DNA from 4 places in the Ornithinibacillus xuwenensis genome. Region 2 is predicted to be linked to each of the others. Evidence: riboswitches for the same ligand, from Rfam matches in the RefSeq annotation. Region 2 holds a riboswitch; each other region holds the start of a gene.
The links. A riboswitch is a leader RNA that binds a small molecule or an ion and turns the genes downstream of it on or off. The one in region 2 is predicted to bind cobalamin.
Positions count from the first base shown of each region.

Region 1: it holds a riboswitch for cobalamin, as region 2 does, so the genes downstream of both, ABC228_RS08090 (ribonucleoside-diphosphate reductase subunit alpha) here and ABC228_RS03035 (DUF4430 domain-containing protein) in region 2, are expected to answer to the same signal.
Region 3: it holds a riboswitch for cobalamin, as region 2 does, so the genes downstream of both, ABC228_RS06745 (DUF4430 domain-containing protein) here and ABC228_RS03035 (DUF4430 domain-containing protein) in region 2, are expected to answer to the same signal.
Region 4: it holds a riboswitch for cobalamin, as region 2 does, so the genes downstream of both, ABC228_RS07150 (acyl-CoA thioesterase) here and ABC228_RS03035 (DUF4430 domain-containing protein) in region 2, are expected to answer to the same signal.

Region 1 covers NZ_JBDIML010000002.1:440,499-445,532, forward strand. Annotated here, with positions in the region: gene ABC228_RS08070 (ABC transporter substrate-binding protein) at 1-894, shown strand, start outside; gene ABC228_RS08075 (ABC transporter permease) at 1,003-1,983, shown strand; gene ABC228_RS08080 (ABC transporter ATP-binding protein) at 1,985-2,779, shown strand; gene ABC228_RS08085 (NAD-dependent deacylase) at 2,813-3,535, opposite strand; cobalamin riboswitch at 3,681-3,871, shown strand; gene ABC228_RS08090 (ribonucleoside-diphosphate reductase subunit alpha) at 4,003-5,034, shown strand, end outside.
Region 2 covers NZ_JBDIML010000001.1:502,820-507,853, forward strand. Annotated here, with positions in the region: gene ABC228_RS03025 (response regulator transcription factor) at 1-516, shown strand, start outside; gene ABC228_RS03030 (ATP-binding protein) at 516-2,285, shown strand; cobalamin riboswitch at 2,332-2,512, shown strand; gene ABC228_RS03035 (DUF4430 domain-containing protein) at 2,666-3,112, shown strand; gene ABC228_RS03040 (ECF transporter S component) at 3,118-3,624, shown strand; gene ABC228_RS03045 (ferredoxin) at 3,653-3,907, opposite strand; gene ABC228_RS03050 (YpbB family protein) at 4,036-5,034, shown strand, end outside.
Region 3 covers NZ_JBDIML010000002.1:178,733-183,766, forward strand. Annotated here, with positions in the region: gene dltB (D-alanyl-lipoteichoic acid biosynthesis protein DltB) at 1-584, shown strand, start outside; gene dltC (D-alanine--poly(phosphoribitol) ligase subunit DltC) at 600-836, shown strand; gene dltD (D-alanyl-lipoteichoic acid biosynthesis protein DltD) at 836-1,996, shown strand; gene ABC228_RS06740 (hypothetical protein) at 2,171-2,617, shown strand; cobalamin riboswitch at 2,751-2,937, shown strand; gene ABC228_RS06745 (DUF4430 domain-containing protein) at 3,137-5,034, shown strand, end outside.
Region 4 covers NZ_JBDIML010000002.1:261,334-266,367, forward strand. Annotated here, with positions in the region: gene ABC228_RS07135 (MarR family winged helix-turn-helix transcriptional regulator) at 1-285, shown strand, start outside; gene ABC228_RS07140 (hypothetical protein) at 524-1,237, shown strand; gene ABC228_RS07145 (hypothetical protein) at 1,239-1,985, shown strand; cobalamin riboswitch at 2,064-2,243, shown strand; gene ABC228_RS07150 (acyl-CoA thioesterase) at 2,421-2,903, shown strand; gene ABC228_RS07155 (ABC transporter permease) at 2,967-4,910, opposite strand; gene ABC228_RS07160 (ABC transporter ATP-binding protein) at 4,900-5,034, opposite strand, start outside.

The DNA.
Region 1 (5,034 bases), on a different contig from region 2:
ATCGGTGCATCTCAAATCGTGGAGCATCCATCATTAGACAGAGCTTATGAAGGATTTCAAGCTGCTTTAGAGGAAGCGGGACTTGATGTTGAGTATGATTACCAAAGTGCTCAAGGTGATCAAAACAATTTGAAGCCGATTTCCGATGGATTTGTAGCGGATAATGTTGATTTGATTTTTGCAAATTCAACACCTGCTGCATTATCGGCGCTTGATGCAACAAAGGATGCAAGGGATATTCCGATCGTTTTTACCTCTGTTACGGATGCTGTGGCATCTGAAATAGTAGAATCAATGGATCAGCCAGGTGAGAATATCACAGGAGTTGTGGATCTACATCCTGAAGCAATTCAAGAAACGGTAAAATTCATAGATACGTATTTCCCAGATTCAACAGTTGGATTAATATATAATGCTGGTGAATCAAACTCTGTAACACAAATTGAAAATGTGCTAGCAGCTGGAGAAGGTACCACCTTAAGCTTTGAGGAACGTACGGTTGCGAACTCATCTGAGGTGTTACAGGCAGCTAACACATTAGTGAGTGAAGTAGACCTATTCTATATTGTGACAGATAACACAGTAGTCTCAGCTCTAGACAGTGTCGTTGGTGTGGCAAACGAACAGGATATCCCACTAGTTGTAGGAGAACCAGATTCATTAGCCAAGGGTGGCTTTATCACATTTGGTATTGATTACTACACAATTGGGTATCGCTCGGGAGAAATGGCTGTAGAAATTCTAACTGGAGAGAAAACAACAAAAGACATTCCAGTAGAATATCCACCAGAAATTCAACTGTTTATAAATAAAGAAGCAGCAGAAGAACAAGGCGTTGAATGGAACGCTGAGTGGGATGAAAGTGCTCAATTTGTAGAAACAGCAAAAGAGTAGAAAATGAACACCCTATAAGTCTTTTCAGGAAGCAGGCTATTGCCTGCTTCTCTATTCTAACTTGGTAATATTCTGCACCTTTATGTGTGGAAAAGGAGGTAAAAAACAGTGCTTTTTTCTTTATTTGGAGCTGTTGAGTCAGGAATAATATACGCAATTATGGCTTTAGGGGTTTATTTGACCTTCCGAATATTGGATTTCCCCGATTTAACGGTAGATGGAAGCTTTGTTACAGGAGCAGGTGTCGCAGCAATATCAATTTCACACGGTGTATCCCCGTTAATAGCTACACTTTTTGCAGTTATTGCAGGATTCATTGCGGGTAGTATAACCGGGTTACTGCATACAAAAGGAAAGGTAAATGCTTTGTTATCCGGAATACTAATGATGATTGCATTATATTCGATTAATCTAAGAATAATGGGCCAGCCGACTGTGCCAATAGACAGTGATTCAACACTTTTCTCACAATTAAGAGGGCTATGGCCAGCTGGGATTGATGATTTCTTTAATGGGATTTTTACAACATTAGGTGCAGAGCGTGCTCCAGCGACATGGGTCATTTTATTTTTTATGTTGATTGTCACGTTGATTATTAAATTTTTGACAGATTATTTCTTGAAAACAGAAGTTGGATTAGCGCTTCGAGCGACCGGAGATAACAAGCGAATGATTCGGAGCTTATCCGCTAACACAGATAGCTTGATTATTTTAGGTGTTGGTCTATCCAATGCTTTGGTTGCACTCAGTGGTGCTTTAATTGCGCAAATTAATGGTTTTGCCGATGTGCAAATGGGTATCGGGATGATAGTAATCGGTCTTGCCTCTGTCATAATTGGAGAAGCCTTATTTGGTAAAAAGACAATTGCGATAGCAACAATTGCAGTAATTGGTGGAGCTATTGTATATCGCATCGTGGTAACATTAGCGCTTCGAGTTGATTTCTTGGAGGCTGGTGACATGAAGTTAATTACGGCATTTATAGTAGTAATTGCACTGGTTGCACCGAAAATAGTGCAAGCACGAAAAGAGAAAAAAAGACGAATCGCTAAGCGTGCCACACTTGGCGGGCTAGGGAAGGGGGCCTAATATGTTAACCATCAAGGATGTTTCCTTAACCTTTAATGAAGATACACCAGATGAAAAGAAGGCCTTACAAGGAATTAATTTAGAATTAAAAGAAGGGGAATTCGTCACTGTAATCGGAAGTAATGGAGCTGGAAAGTCTACGCTTATGAATATTATTTCGGGAAATCTGGTACCTGATGTTGGTGATGTTCAGATAGGGGGTAAGACGGTAACCAATCTCCCTGAATATAAACGATCTGCCTATGTTGGACGTGTCTTTCAAGATCCAATGGCAGGTACAGCACCATCGATGACAATTGAGGAAAACCTCGCAATGGCCTACTCTAGAACAAGGAAAAGAACATTAACGCGTGGTGTAACGAAGCAACGTAAAGTCGAATTCCGAGACCACTTGGGTTCTCTCAACTTAGGTTTAGAGGATCGGTTAAATGCAAAAGTCGGCCTGTTATCAGGTGGAGAACGACAAGCATTATCCTTACTGATGGCAACATTTACAAGGCCAAATATATTGCTCCTGGATGAGCATACGGCAGCATTAGACCCATCAAGGGCTGCGTTAATTACGAAGCTCACCAAAGAAGTAGTAGCAGAACATGGCTTAACAACTTTAATGGTAACGCATAATATGCAGCAGGCACTGGATTTAGGAACAAGGTTAATTATGATGGATAAAGGACAGATCATCTTGGATATCGATGAAAGTAAGAAGCAGGGCCTTGCAATTGAAGATTTACTCAAGGAATTTCAACGAATTCGAGGAGAGCAATTTGAAAGTGATCGTGCAGTATTAGGGTAATTACGGGAGACAGGAACAGATTATGTTTCTGTCTCATTTTAATTGTTGATCGATTTCTATTAGGAATTCCTTAATGCTCTTATGTTGTATGATAGAATCGGCAAAACGATCTAATGGAGTCGCCTCGCGGTTTACAATGACCAGTCGGGCACCATGCTCCTTTGCAACCATTGGAAACATGTTAGCAGGAGAAACTGTTAGGGAAGAGCCAAGTACGATAAACAGCTCTGCCTTAAATGTTTCTAATTCTGCTTGGTTAAATGTGGCTTCAGGTAGCATTTCGCCAAATAGAACAATCCCCGGGCGAACAGGTCCCCCACAATGATGACAATAGTTACTCCCATTCAAGTATCGTTCTCGGTCCTGCTCTTTTTTACAAACATTGCAATAAAATTTTCGAAATGTACCATGAAGTTCCATGACGTTATTATTTCCGGCATCGTGATGAAAGCCATCCACATTTTGTGTAATAACCCCATGTATCGTCCTGCTCTGTTCCCACCTTCCAAGTATTAAATGTCCAGGGTGAGGTTTATAACTATCTATTTCTCTTAATCGATATTGATAAAAGTTCGTAAATTCTTCAAAATTATGGTTTAGAGCGTGAACATTCGCTAGCTCATCTGGATTAAATTTTGCCCATAACCCTCTATTTTTTGAACGAAAATCTGGAAGACCACTTTCTGTTGACATGCCAGCTCCTGTAAAGATGATCGTATAGGTAGATGCTTGAATCCAATTAATAATTTCGTCCATTCGTTATACACCTCACAATTATTAGTACCATTTTACATAATAGAATTTCTATTTACGAATAAAAAAACAATGGTTGCAAAGTCTATTAATCTATGATAGGATTTATATACAATATATTGTGTTCGTGTTAAAACTTAATACTATATATAGTGTTGTGAGCAATGGTGACATGTTAATGTCTGAATAGGGAATCCAGTTAGAATCTGGAGCTGTCCCCGCAACTGTATGTGTCGACGAACGAGAATTCCACTGTATCATTATTTCTATCTTGATATGGGAAGGACTTTAGTAGGGAGAAGCACAAGCCAGGAGACCTGCCAAAGCTCACAGTTTCATTTTCTTCGGGGTGAAAGAATATGAGACGATGGGGTTATACATAATAGGATAATTTCTGTCGTTTTTTATGAACCGTTCATCCCGTGGGTGAGCGGTTTTTTTGCTTGTCATTACATAAGGAGGTATTTGAGATGGTAACAGCTACTGTAAATAAAGAAGAGATGGGAGAACAACTGATTCGATTTGCCTTTCAAGGGCTCTCTATTGAGTCTAATGAATTTATGGAGAAATCGATAGAATTGTTAAGAGAGAAAGAGGACTTAACGGTTGATAGAATAATTGATTTATTTGTTAAAAAGGCATTAGAGAATATAGATGAAGCAAAACCAGATTATACCTTTGTAGCGAGTCGATTGCTGTTACAATCATTATATTATCAAGCAGCTAACAATCGTCAACATGATGTAAACCAACCATATGGGGATTTTTATGCACTTATTGATTTTCTTACGAAGGAAGGAATTTATACATCAAAGCTGCTTGAAAAGTACAGTAAATCAGAGATTGATTACTTAGCGCAGAACATTGATCCGGATAAGGATTTATTATTTACTTATTTAGGTTTATATACGCTTGCAAACCGATATCTAGCAACCAATCATAAAAAGGATACATATGAATTACCACAAGAACGATGGATGATTATTGCCATGCATGTGATGCAGGATGAAAATCCGGAAAAACGTTTGGATTTAGTCTTAGAAGCGTATTGGGCATTAAGTAATCTATATATGACAGTTGCAACACCAACATTAGCGAACGCTGGAAAAACACATGGACAGTTATCAAGCTGTTTTATTGATACGGTTGATGATAGCTTACAATCTATTTATGACAGCAATACGGATATTGCAAAGCTATCTAAAAACGGTGGTGGAATTGGCGTATACATGGGCAAAATACGTGCCAGAGGTAGTTCCATTAAAGGCTTTAAAGGAATGTCAAGTGGTGTTGTTCCCTGGATTAAACAGTTAAATAATACTGCCGTAAGTGTTGACCAGCTTGGAACTCGAAAAGGTGCTATTGCTGTCTATTTAGATGCGTGGCATATGGACATTGAATCATTTCTGGACTTGAGATTGAATAATGGAGACGACCGGATGCGCGCCCATGATATTTTTATTGGTGTCTGTCTACCAGACTTCTTTATGGAGCAGGTAGAG
Region 2 (5,034 bases):
CAGGAATTAAGAAAAGAAAAGAATACTCCCGTTATTATGTTGACTGCAAAAGGTGAAGAAGCAAACCGAGTACAGGGATTTGAAGTTGGGACAGATGATTATATTGTGAAGCCGTTTAGTCCAAGAGAAGTGGTACTTCGTGTTAAAGCCTTATTAAGGAGAACAACAACAAGCGGTTATAATGATGTGAACGCGCAAACAAAGGACTTGTTAGTGTTCCCACACTTAACGATTGATCATGATGCACATCGTGTTACTGCGGAGGGACAAGAAGTAGGATTAACACCTAAAGAATACGAATTACTTTGTTATTTAGCAAAGTCCCCAGATAAAGTGTTTAATCGTGAGCAATTACTGAAAGATGTATGGAATTATGAGTTTTTTGGTGATTTACGAACAGTAGATACACATGTAAAGAGATTACGTGAAAAATTAAATAATGTTTCCAAAGAAGCCGCGAAGATGATTGTAACCGTTTGGGGTGTTGGATACAAATTTGAGGTAGATGATGAATAATGTTTTGGCGTAGTGTTGTAGGGAAACTAGCAGTGACGATTTTATTGCTAGTTTCTTTTGTATTATTTGTGTTAACCATATTTTTACTTGAATTCTTTGAGAACTTTCACGTTCAAGAAGCAGAAAAAGACTTGGAGCAGACAGCTACGAAGGTTTCTGTGATGGTTGAAAATCATGAAGACATCTCGTTAATTCATGAAACGACAGAACGGGTAAAAGATTCTGCTAGTAAAGTACTTATTCTATTTTCAGACGGAAGAATCTGGGGTTCGAATACCGATAATCAAATGCTATCTGATTTGAATGAAGAGTGGATTATTGAAAACTCTAATGTTCGAGATTTGTCAAATCGTGATACGACGATCGAAAAGCAAATTGAAGTTCCTAATGAGGAAATGGGTGTTATGCTTGTTGCAACCTCTGTACCTAACAGCGATGCGGCAGTAATTGTCTATCAATCGCTTGCCGTTGTCGATAAAACCAAATCTGAAACAACTAAGATAATATTAGGTGCGGCTGCTGTTGCCATTGTTCTTACAACAATATTTGCTTTCTTCTTATCCACACGTATTACGTCACCGCTTATTAAAATGCGAGAAGCTGCCTTTGATTTAACAAGAGGTGAATTTAATACGAAGGTTCCCATTTTAACCCATGATGAAATTGGTGAACTGGCGATGGCATTTAATCACATGGGAAGACAGTTGAAATTTCATATTAATGCATTAAGACAAGAAAAAGAGCAATTATCAAGTATTGTTAATTCCATGGCAGATGGTGTCATTACATTAAGTAGAAATGGGGAAATTATTGCCACCAATCGTCCTGCAGAACAGTTTATGGAGGATTGGTATTTTGAGAAGAACCTAGAGAAGGCAGATGGTAATCGTAAACTTCCGAACGAGCTCTATGAATTACTGCAAGAGGTTATTCAAGGAGAAAAAGAGGTGTTGGAAGAAATTGGATTGCAAGGTAGAACTTGGGTTATGATTATGACTCCATTATATGATCAATCCTATATTCGCGGTGCAGTTGCTGTTATGCGTGATATGACAGAAGAACGCAGACTTGATAAATTGCGAAAAGATTTCATAGCCAATGTATCGCATGAATTAAGAACACCTATTTCAATGCTTCAGGGATATAGTGAAGCAATTGTGGATGATATCGCAGAAAGTAAAGAAGAAAAAAATGAGCTTGCCCAAATTATTTATGAAGAATCACTACGACTTAGCCGATTAGTTAATGAATTACTTGATTTAGCTAGTATGGAAGCGGGTTATTTAACCTTAACGGTAGATACGGTTGAGGTTAATCCATATGTGGATCGTATATATCGGAAATTTAAAGGAATAGCAGAGGAACACCAGATAGATTTGGTATTGACAAAAGAAATATCAGAACCATATGCTTATTATGATCCAGACCGTATGGAACAAGTTTTTACAAACCTGATTGATAACGCTATTAGACATACGAGTGAAGGTGGCTTTGTTAAGGTCTTTGTTCAAAACGATATACACGAGCTGAATGTATCGATAGAGGATAGTGGTAGTGGTATTCCCGAGGAAGATTTACCATTTGTTTTTGAACGTTTCTATAAAGCAGATAAATCTCGGACTAGAAACAAGCATGTGAAGGGGACCGGACTAGGACTATCAATAGCGAAGAATATTGTAACGTCGCATAACGGTATGATATCGGTTAAAAGTAAGGTAAATATTGGTACAACGTTTAACTTGAAGATACCTAGAAGTGAAGAACTTTAGCTTGTGTTTTTCGACTTGTATTGTTACTATATTCAGTAGAATTGAATACAATATTTTTGATATTGGTGTGTTCCACTTAAAAGGGAATCTAGTGAAAATCTAGAGCTGTCCTCGCAACTGTAAGTGATAACGAACTAAGCATTGCCACTGTATGAATAACATACGGGAAGGGCTTAAAGTAGGCATAAGTCACAAGTCAGTAGACCTGCCAGTGTCATTTGTATCAATGATCCCGAGGATAGGACATTTGAGACAATCTCGTACATAGAAAGTAAAACGATGCTTTTTTATGGTGAAGGACTGTCAGAAGAGTTAACCTTGTTGCGGGTTAGCTCTTTTTATTTTTCCTGTTCTTGATAACACGTATGGAGGATGAGAAGATGAAGAAGCTATTATTTAAATTTATGGCAGTACTTATTACATTAGTTGTGATGGTAGGATGTTCAGAAGAGGATTCCACTAATAATGAACAACAAAGTCAAGGCACAACTACGGAACAATCAAATGAATCCGAAAATAATTCGGAACAGCAGGAGGAAGCTTCAGTCCATATAAAACTTTCTCAGGATAAAGAGGCTGAAGTTATTGAAGAAAAAGATATTGTTATTGAAGATGGTGACACCTTAATGGATGTTTTGAAAGCCAATTTTGAAGTTGAAGAAAAAGATGGCTATGTTAATTCTATTGAAGGTATCAATGATAAAGATAAAGAATTAAAGAAATTCTGGATGATTTCTGTTAATGGAAAAGCGGCTGAAGTTGGTGCAAACGACATTGTACTAAAAGATGGTGACGAAGTAGTACTTGATTTCCAATCATGGGAATGATATAAGTGAATATCTATAAGATAACACTGATTGCATTACTCGCCACATTAGCAATTGTTGGTCGGGTTGCCGTGTCCTTCATTCCTAGTGTACAGCCGGTTACCTCAATCATTATTATCAGTGGCATTTTTTTAGGGCCAGTTTCTGGAATCCTATTGGCAATTTTGGTTACCTTTCTGTCAAACATGTTACTAGGAACTGGAATTTGGACTGTTTGGCAGATTATTACTTGGGGATTAATAGGCTTAATAAGTGGGATAATTGGCAAGTATACTAAGAAATTCCCTCTCTATGTAGTGGTTTTATTCGCTGTGTTTTGTGGTTATTTTTATGGTTTTGTAGTTTCATTGGTAAACTACCAGGTGACTGGTCAGGGATTTCTGGCATATTATCTTGCCGGATTACCATTTGATACGAATCATGCAATCGGGAATGCCGCATTTATGATTTTATTATATCCTGCAATTACATTTATCTTTAATAACTATATAACGAAACATCTAAAAAAATGAACACCAACTAGCCTAAGTTGGTGTTCTATTATTCTTCAAGCCTTAATGGATTACCGTTAAATGGAAGCTCGGATATTTTAATAGAGTCACTTGGACAACCCTCAAATGCATCCAGTACGTCATCTTCTAATCCCAATGGAATTACTTGATTTCCTGTGTTATGATCGATTCGGACAAACGCAAGACCTTCATCATCATAATCAAAAATTTGTGGACAGGTAATCCCACAAGCACCACAGGCTATACATGTGTCTTTATCCACGATGGAATATTTTGCTCTCATGTTACATACCCCTTATCCTTACTTTGCAGTTCTGGTGCTTACTTCTATATTAATTTGTTAGCATATATAATTCAACTATTGCAATCAGTGTTATGATGGAGATAGTGACGGAAAAGAGGGGAAGTATTGTGTGTTTTAAAGGGATAATATTAAAATGTATAACATTCATGAAGGAAAATCGCTCTATTTCCGGAATCTATCATCTGCTTTCCGGCAAGAAATCTATTCAATCTGTTCATGATGCTAAAATTTTCAACCTAGAAGGGCTTTACGGAATCTATCCTGCGTTAACAATGATTGATTTCCTAGATTGTGTGCAGCAAATGGTTGCAGGTGGTTTGATTAAAAAAGGTAAAACAGATAATTATTATGATATCACGGACAGAGGAGAACAGTATTTAAAGCAATCTGACGTTACTAGTATCTTATGTTATTTTAACGGGATAAAGTACTATGGTCGAGACGTTACTTTTCTAGAACGGCTTTTTTTAATTATCCAAACGTTATCCAATATACAAAAAGGAAACACCACATTTATTCCAGTAATTGATAGACCAAGCATCACAAATTGGACAAAAAAGTTTTACACTACGATAAAAGGAAATAGGAGAAATTTTACTATCAAACTATATGAAGAGCTATATGAGCTTTTGAATCAATTACCTGAGAAAGAAGCAAATATCTTTGTAGATCGTTTAAGTGGGTACAAGTACTATGGAATGAGTGTTGAGCAATTATCAGAAAAACATTCTCTAACAAAGCATGATGTTATCCTTTACTTAACTGGAGTTACGCATCATTTAATTGTAAAAATCGAACAAAACCAAGAACGATTTACGGTTTTGTATTCACTATTACGAGATCTCGAGCAAACAAAATTTATTACGAATACTGCGAAGCAAACCTATCAATTATTATGTAATCACTTTACGGTTTCAGAGATTGCGTCAATGCGTAATCTCAAATTAAATACAATCTATGACCATATTGTCGAAATTGTACTATATGATAAAGAATTTACAATTGATACATTTGTGACGAAGCAAGAGCAAGCTATCATATTACAGGCAATCCATAAGTACAACACGTATAAATTGAAGATAATAAAAGATAATACTACTTCTTCC
Region 3 (5,034 bases), on a different contig from region 2:
TATATAAATTTATAATCGGTTATAGCATTAATACGTATTTCATTATGAATTTACATCATATAGCGGATGGCGCGTTTTCCAATCATCTGTTGTACATGTACAGCTATAGCTTGTATTTATTCTTTGACTTTGCCGGATATACGGCGTTCGCAGTCGGAGTCAGTTATATAATGGGAATCCGGTCACCGGAGAACTTTAATAAGCCATTTATTAGCCGCAACATCAAGGATTTCTGGAACCGATGGCATATGTCACTGTCGTTCTGGTTCCGTGATTATGTGTTCATGCGCTTCGTCTTTCTGATGAAGAAGAAAAAATGGATACAGAATAAAATGCTCGTATCAAATTTAGGCTATATCCTGCTGTTCCTGCTGATGGGAGTATGGCATGGATTAGCGATTCAGTACATCGTTTATGGCGCCTATCATGCCTTGATGATGGCTGGATTTAATTACTTCGAGAACTGGAACAAAAAACATAAACGCTGGCCAACAGGAAAAGCAATGACAGTGGTGTCTATCGTCATCACTTTCCATGTCGTATGCTTCGGTTTTTATCTGTTTTCCGGCAAACCATTTCAATAAAAGGGGAATTTAATGATGGATTTTAAAGAAAAAGTACTACAAGTTATTGCAGAAGTTTGTGAAGATGATGTTGTAAAAGAAGAGCATGATTTGGATATATTTGAAGCGGGATTAATTGATTCGTTTGCGACAGTGGAATTACTGGTTCAATTCGAGGAGCAGCTTGATATTAATGTACCGATAACAGAGTTCGATCGAGATACATGGAATACACCAAATGCTATCGTAGATCGTCTAAATGAGCTGAAATAATGAAGAAGAGGTATTTGTTTGGACCAGTCATTCTTGCATTGGTCCTGTTTGCCGGGCTCATCGTAGTACCCGAATCATGGCTGGCTAAGTTAATTCCAGCAGATCGCTTAGAGGACTCGGCTATAAGTCTGGAGCCAAATATGTTCCAAGGAACATATTTGCAAAGTGAAATGCTCGAAGATCCAACCTATGTTCCAATCTATGGTTCTTCTGAATTGTCGCGCTGGGATCCATTCCATCCATCGAATTATTTCGAAACGAATGATGCTGACTTTACACCTTATTTAGTAGGAAAAGGCGGAATGACTTCTATTATTCATGATTTAAATTTTGCAACGCATGCCGATCAATTGAAGGACAAGAAGATGGTCATCATCGTATCACCGCAATGGTTTGTTAAGCATGGTACAGACGAGCAGCATTTTGCACCAAACTATTCTGCACTGCAAGCGTACCAGCTTCCTTACAATAAGGAAGTGGATGAGCAGTTGAAGCGAAAGTTAATGGAACGCCTGATGACGTATGATGCTGTCAAGAACGATATGGTGCTTTATCAGCTTTACGATGCTTATCTGAATGATAAAAAGGTACAGTTTAATATGCTATCCGTTCCTGCAAAGACTTATATATCCATCCTCCAGAAAAAGGATCTGTATTTCACTATTATGAAGGATGACCCAACGAATCGTCATCAGTCAGATGAAGTGAAGGACAAGACATGGGAGGAACTGCGGGCACAAGCCGATGCTTACGGCGAGCAACGAGCACAGAATTCCCGGTTTTATATTGAAGACAGCGTATATAAGCGTAAAGAGGACTACATCAAGGGAATGGAAGGAAAGAACACAGACCATTCCTATGCAGAATCGCTGGAGTACGACGATTTCCAACTGATGCTTGATATTCTCAAGGAAGCGGAAGCTGAACCACTTTTTGTCATTATCCCTGTGAATGGGGCGTATTATGACTACACAGGCTTCCCTGTAGAAGGACGGCAGGACTACTATACTCGTATAAAACAGCAGATTAGTGATAACGGCTTTCCGTACGCCGATTATTCCGACCATGAATATGATCCTTATTTTATGCGTGACACGATTCATATTGGCTGGAAAGGCTGGGTTTATTTAAATGAGGATATAGAGAAGTTCCTTGAATAACTAGGAATCAAGTTAATCCACCTTAGGTTAATAAAAACAAGAATAATCCTTCCATTTTTGGAGGGATTATTTTTAATAGGGATTGTTTTGTTTTAAAGAACAGATTAAAATGCTAGATAACTATATAGAAAATATGGAACAAATCGAAAATTATAGTTAGAATGGAGCGCTCTTTTGAATAAAAATAAATTCTTATACATTGCACTTAGTATGATAATAATTGTTGTTTTGGCTATTTGGTTTTTAAATATGACGTCAAAATCTACTACATTTAAAGAAATGCTAGAAGAACAAATAAGACAAGATGAACAACTAACAATAACTAACTTAGATTATGATAGAATCCATCAAATAAGCATAGAAGGTCCTACAGGTGATGAAATTGAAATTGATGATAAAGATGTGATTTCTGATTTGCTTGGAAATGAACTCCATATCGATAAAGGCGGCAAGTATAAAGAAAGTAAAGCTGAGTACGATTTATACATTCATTTTTATGGCTCGATACATAGATATACGATTGCGGAGGACTATATAAAAACGTTTGATGGAAATTACAAAGTTTTAGATGAAGATAATGAGGTATTTAATTATTTTACTTCCTTATATGGAGGAAAATAAATATACATTTAATAAAAACCTACTCCCATTTTGGAGTGGGTTTTCAATTTATCTAAAATTAATTAAAGACATGTAAATCCACATCCAGAAATCCTTTGACTCTATTCCCATTATTATCTAAAATTAAGATAATTGAATACGAAGAAGATTTGGTTGATTTCTTTGTAGAAATCATTAAAAGGGAAGACCGGTGAGAATCCGGCGCGGTCCCGCCACTGTAAATGGGAGTTATCTATATCATATACCACTGTCTTCGGATGGGAAGGTGATAGATAATGTTGATCATGAGCCAGGAGACCTGCCTTATCTTTTACGCCATTCAACCTACGAGGATAGGGGGTGCGCTTGCGCGGGTTTTATACTAGGTTTATACATACCTAGTTAACAGTAAGATAAGGATGCATCTCTTTCTATTAGAGATGCATTTTTTAATGGTCTTAGTAGATTGAGAGAATGAAAAATCTAGTTTTTATCGCTGAAAAAAAGTAAGCGTATACATTTGGGGAAGGAGCGTTACATGTGTTTAAAAGAATTCTTAGTACCTTATTAATCGCAGTTTTAATCGTATTTAACATACCTCCAAAAGAATCCTTCATCAATGCAGCAGAAGCATCTAGTGATACAGTATCAGTGAATGTACGAGTAGAGGCATATAATAGAACGATTGTGGAACCTACCGAGGTAGAGGTGGGATCATTTGACTTGCAACAATATGTTGGTGGTACTTCACCAATTACGACAGAGGATCCGCGTGCCATACATGCGATTATTCGAGCGCTAGAGTCTGCAGGTATTAATACACTCGATAAGAATGAGTTCGACCTAGGTTATGGTGGGAATTACATTGCAGGTATTGATGGTCTATGGGAGTTTGATAGAGGCGGATTTAGTGGCTGGATGTACTATATTGATAATCAATTCGTACCAGTGGGTGTGTTAGATAGAAAAATAACCGATGGTGAGTCAATCGTTGTTTTCTATGTAGATAATTACAATGACAATACGTACAGCTGGTTTGACCAGGAACATATTACGGCCGAGGTTGGAGAACCAATTTCGATTAAACAAAATGGATTGGTGTATGACACTTGGACAAATGAACAAACAACAGGTCCAGTTGAGGGCTCCACCATTCTTGTGAATAACGATCCTTATCTACAGGGTGGTAATGCCGTTGTAACGGATGAAAATGGAATGGCAACAGTAACATTTGATGAGGCTGGGACATATACCCTTTCAGCGGAACGAAAAAGTGGTGAATTAACCAATATTTCAAGACCATATGCACAAATTACGGTTGAAGAGGCACCACCAGAAGATACGACACCACCAAGCGTCACGGTGGATACTTTAACAGATGGAATGGTAGTAGAAGAACCAGAGCTTACCTTTCGTGCGAGTGCAACCGACGAAATAGATGGCAGCATTACACCAACCATTAAACTAAACGATACGAAATTAAATCCTCAACAGGATGGACAATTTAAAGCAAGTCTACTTGAGGGAAAGAACGTTATCCAGGTTACTGCTGTCGATAGTAACCAGAACAAAGTAACGAAAAGCTATAACGTAACCTATCAATCAAAGAAAACGACAAACTATAATATCGAAGATGCGATGAAAAAAGCTAGTAACCACATGCTACATGAGGGGATTATTAGTGAGTGGCAAGCGATTGGCTTAGCTAGAGCTGGCGTTTCAATTCCGAATGAGTATCTTCAAATCTTTGATGAAGCTATTCAAAGTCAAATTGTCGAGCAGTTGGAAAGTCAACGCGTCAAAATTACCGATATTGAAAGACTAGCAATTGCTGCGGTTGCTTTAGGTAAGGACCCTCAAGATATCAATGGGTTAGACTTAATCGAGTTAATTTATAATAGCCCTGAACGTCGTGGTGGCTATGACACGATGACGTTTCAAGGAAATAATGGTCCAATTTTTGCCTTGATTGCCTTGGATTCAAATGCGTATACAGTACCAAGTGATGCAAAATGGAATCGTCAACGATTAATAGCGGAATTATTACGTACGCAAAATGAGGATGGAAGCTGGAATCTAAATGAATATTTCAGCTCACCAAGTATTGATATTACAGCAATGGCAATAACAGGACTTAGTCCATATAAAGATCAAGCACCTGTTAAAGAAGCTTTAGATAAAGCGGTAGATTACTTATCATCTGTTCAAACTGATGAAGGTGGATTTGATGGCGGATCGTTTGTAGGCGGGGTGACTAGTGAAGCAACCTCTCAGGTTATTATTGGTCTAACAGCCTATGGTATCGACCCGACGGGCAGTGATTTTACGAAAAATGGAAACAATTTAGTTGATCATTTACTAAGTTTTCAATTAGCTGATGGTGGGTTTCAGCATACAAGTGGGGACTCCATGTCCAATTCGATGGCTACAGAGCAAGC
Region 4 (5,034 bases), on a different contig from region 2:
AGGAGTAGCGGAAAAAGCCGTCCATCTGACATTGCAAAGTCCCTTGGGCTAACTCCTCCTACATTAACGCATCTGGCAGAAAAGCTCGTACAAAAAGAATTAGTCGTTCGAATCGTGGACGAATCCGATCGACGAATTATCAACTTGGGAATAACGGAAAAAGGAATTGAAATGGTGAACCGAGCACATCAAGAAGGAGTCGTCCTACGAAAGAATCTATTTAAAAAATTATCGGACGAAGAAAAACAGCAACTATTAGCTATTTATGAAAAGTTGGATAGCTGAATTTTGGGGGAAAGGCTGAAGAAAGCTGGTGAGAGGCTGAAGTTTGGCTTGGAAAGGCTGAAAATCGGCATTCAAAAGCTGAAGTTTACCACAAACAGGCTAAAGGTCAGCTCCCAAAATCTTATGCTAACGTTCCAAATATAGCTGCCACTCCAACAGTTGTTTAATAATTTGGAAATTTATGCTAAAGTCGTAAGGAGTGTATTTTTCGGATATGTAGACATGGGGGTGGCTTGCAGTGAGCTTTGATATTATTTTCAACAATAATTTAATCGAAGTTTTAGGGTTCTTTTTCGCGATAGTTGTCATTTTTTACTTTGCTACTAGAATTAATCGAGGTCTAAGCGTAAAGCCAAAGGCATGGAAGATTTTTGTGGTAATTGTAGTTGGGATTTTTTCTTTTTCCATCACATTAACTTTTAATATGTTAATTAAAATCCCATTATTACCACTAGGTGTATGGCTATTATATTTTGTGCTTCGATCAGATGAAAACCGCTGGAGGACTTATCGAAAATTTGCTTGGCTAGGATTTTGGTCTAATTTCCTCTTTCTATTAATCTCGTTGGTAACGATACCTATCTTTAACTTTGTATATCCTAAGGATGATCTAACAACGTATCTAGCAAACATTGAAAATACTTCTATTCATGCTATCCATCCATCAGGGGAAAGTTTAAGCTTAGATAGAGAAAGTCTTCAGAAACAAATCCCATCGATGACAAAGGAAGAAATTAATAGTGATCAGTGGTATAACGATACCTATCTCTCTGAAAGTAGTCCTAAAGAAGAGAGGTTCCCATATCAGCTAATCGGTGCATTACCTAAATGGGGAAGTAGTCTTAATGTAATGATCCTTATCGAAGACGATGGCAAAGGAATATTGATAACGACAACGAAGGAACAGCAATACTTTCGCTCAGATAAATCCTTGTTAGAGGGGGGCGAATAACATGACAATGAAAAAGAAGTTGTTTACTAGTGGCATCGTTCTAGCTGTCATGCTTCTATTATTTCTTGTTTATTGGTATTATCTTGCGAAGCCAGGCTCTCTTCCAACTAATGAGGAATTAATTGCTGAAATTAATGAAATCTACCCGCAAGCTCGTGCCGATGTTATACAGGATACAATTTCAATAGATGAAAAGCATGTGTTGGTGCCCTTTGTATCCACAAATGAAGAGTATGGATTAAGCTATTTGGTTTGGGAAAAGCATAAGTGGAAAGTAGTTAACATCGATACAAAAGGTTATCCAATGCTATGGAAGATTGAAAAAAATAATCCGGATTCCTATTACCTTGTCTGGAATATACAGCCAAGTGATCAACTGCAGTACATCGATTTTTATATGACAAGAGATAGAGGATTCAGGATTTCATATGGAACCGAACACTACTATTATCCGAAGGTTCAAATGGTGCAGAGAGTCAACGCTCAGGAGAAAACTTATGGAGCGATGGCGTTACCGGATGAATGGCAGTCGTTCATGTCTAGCCTGATGAAGGTGGAGGAAGCTAGTCAACCGCAATCTCTTTTTTACGAAATGCCGATTGGGCAATCCATCAGGATAGGATTTATTCCGTATGATAAAAATGATAAGATAACGGAGCTTGAAGGTTCTATTAATGGAAGTTCCTATACAATTGGTGATATACAGTTGGATTTTGTCTTGCATCTCTATGAAGAGGATTTGGAATAAATTCCAGGAAGCTCATCCCCATACGATTCATCACCAGTTGTAAAAATAAAACTTGTATATTATAGTTGAAAAGAAACATAGCTAGCCGGTAAAAATGGTGTCTGAAAGGACCTAAAAGGGAATCTGGTGAAAATCCAGAACTGTACCCGCAACTGTAAGTGCGAACCGAAATAAACAAAACCACTGTCTTCGGATGGGAAGGGTTTAAAGTAGCTATCTCGCATGAGTCAGGAGACCTGCCATTTTTATAGCGTATTTTCTTCTTCGGGAGTTGGGAAGATTGGACGAGGGATTGCTACTTAAACAGTACTGTCTTCTGTTTGAATAGTGTTATTCTGCGCCTGTACACCCCATCTTCAAGGATGGGGTTTTTTGTCATTCTTTCTACTAGAGGATTCGCACCCAAATAACAAATGAATAGGAATGAGGAAAGCAATGGTTGAAAAATTACCCGCAAGTATTTCTAGAACGATTCAAACAAAGTTAGTATTACCACCGGATACCAACCATCTGGGGACGATTTTTGGTGGAACTGTCTTATCGTATATTGATGAAATCGCAGCAATTACTGCCATGAAGCATAGTAAGGGAGTGGTTGTCACTGCTTCTATCGACACCGTGAATTTCTTATCGTCAGCTCGGGTAGGGGACATCTTATTATTAGAGGGCTTAGTTGTTTCTACTGGTAGAACTTCTATGGAGGTATATGTGAAAGTGGAATGCCAAAACCTCGAAACAGGGGAGAAAACGACAACGACGACAGCTATTCTTACGATGGTAGCCGTTAATGAAACGGGAAAGCCGACTCCGGTATTAGGAGTGGAGCCAGAGACAGAAGCGGATTATAAACTATTTAAACTGGCACAGGAAAGAAAGGAACGTCGCCTAAAGGTTAAGGAGCTATTAGGAGAAAGCTAGTATTTCAATTTCAATAAGGGAAAAGCTCCAGATCCATTTAGTGGCCTGGAGCTTTGTGCTTTATTAGAGTGCTTCCTTTATAATTTTTTTATAGTAGAGAACAGAAAGAATACCAAAGACAGAGTACATGGCGGTGTAAATAATCATGACAATTATCATCGGTGTCCACATTTCTGTTCCGAATAGAAACCATCCAGATTGAACGGCAAAGTAGCTATGTGAAAGACCAACTACTAAGGGAATTCCAAAATTAAAGAACTGCTTTGCCTGAATGCCTCGCATTAAATCCTTTCTAGTAAACCCTAACTTTCTTAAAATGGTATAACTGGATTTCTCCTCTTCTCCTTCATCCATCTGTTTAAAGTACAGAATACATCCAGACGTAATAAGAAATGTTAGTCCCAGAAACCCAACAATGAACATTGTAAGTCCCATGACCTGTTTTTGACTATTACTCATTTCAATTCGTGAGTAATTAATTGTATTCTCACGAAAAGATAATGATTGGAAGATGGTATTGGCAGCCTCTAGCTTTTCTTCCTCATTTATATCAATCCCAATGTAAAGAGATGAATCGTGTTGAATATCTTGGTTTAGATCATTCTTTAGCGCCTGGTAAATCTCATCATCCACGATGACTGTAGGTAAACCACCATTTGAAAAATTAAATGGTATAACATATTCATCCTGTAAACCGATATAATGCTGCTTAAATGATTTATTTTTCCCAAATAGCTCTATTTCGCCATGATCCTTTAATGACATCATAAGCGCCATGGCATCATTATACCCTGAAAATAATACTTCGTCCTTCTTGATATCACCATTAACAGACTCCTCACTCACAACCGGTAAGCTCATCTGGCTTGGGTCGAAATTCAATTCTGCGAGATTGGTTTCCATAATGTCGGTTACATCTGTGTTTACTTGGATTACTTCTATTCTTTTCTCCTGATAGTCGATATGCTGACGTGCTAATGCAGCTTTAAATTTTTCAGCAGCCTCGGTATTGGTTAAGGAGAAATGAGTAGGCACGTTGTCCTCAGCTGCCTTTTCTGCTGAATAGTAAGAGATATAGCTTAATGCTAGTAAACCAATTGCTAGTGCAGACACCGTTGTAATAACAGTTAATAATAAGGCATTGGACCGCATTCGAAACATAATGGATGATAGTGATAGAACCTCATTTATGGATAAATAGCCGCCTTTTTGTTTTCGAATGATATTCGCAATAAAGGTGACCGACCCTTTATAGAATAAGTATGTTCCGATAATAACGGAGCCTAGAATCACGATCATGGCCATAAACAATTCATTTATTGTTGAAAAGTCACCATCAAATAGCTTCGATGAAATGTAATAGCCTAGAAGGATTAAACCAATCCCCATTGCACCTAATAAAATCTCGAATAGGCTTATTTTTTTCACCTTCTCCTCCGTTGAAGAAAGAACTCTAAACAAAGAGAGAATGGTTTGTCTTTTAATAAAGACAAAGTTCGTCAATAAGATGAGAAGGTAGATGGCGAAAAACACAAGGATAGTCTGGATGAGTGCTTCTTCTGAAAATTGTAGTGTCGTACTTGTTTCGATTCCCATCACTTTTAATAAAATCATTAAGATTAGTTTTGAGCTAGCAAAACCAATGAATATTCCAAAAAGCATAGACCCAAAGTATAAAATGAAATTCTCTACACTTAGCAAACGAAATATTCTAGCTTTCGTCATCCCAATTAATTGATATAATCCAATTTCCTTACTACGGCGTTTTACAAATAGTTTATTGGCATACAATAGGAAAATGGATACGATAGCAATGAGTAAAACGGAAGCTGTTCGAACTCCTGCTGCTCCTTTAATCGATCCCTTTACTTCGTCCATCGATGGATCGTACTGTAGTGTCACAAAGGCAAAATAAAGTGCCACACTAAAAATCAGGGCAAACACATAAAGATAGTAATTCTTCATGTTCTTTTTCAGGTTTCGTAGGATTAGGAGATTAATATTCATGCTGTACCCCACCTAACACAGCCTGTGTTTTCATAATATCGTTGAAAAAAGCTTGTCGAGATTGTTCGCCCTTATTTAATTGTGTATAAATCTGACCATCTTTAATAAATATGACTCTACCACA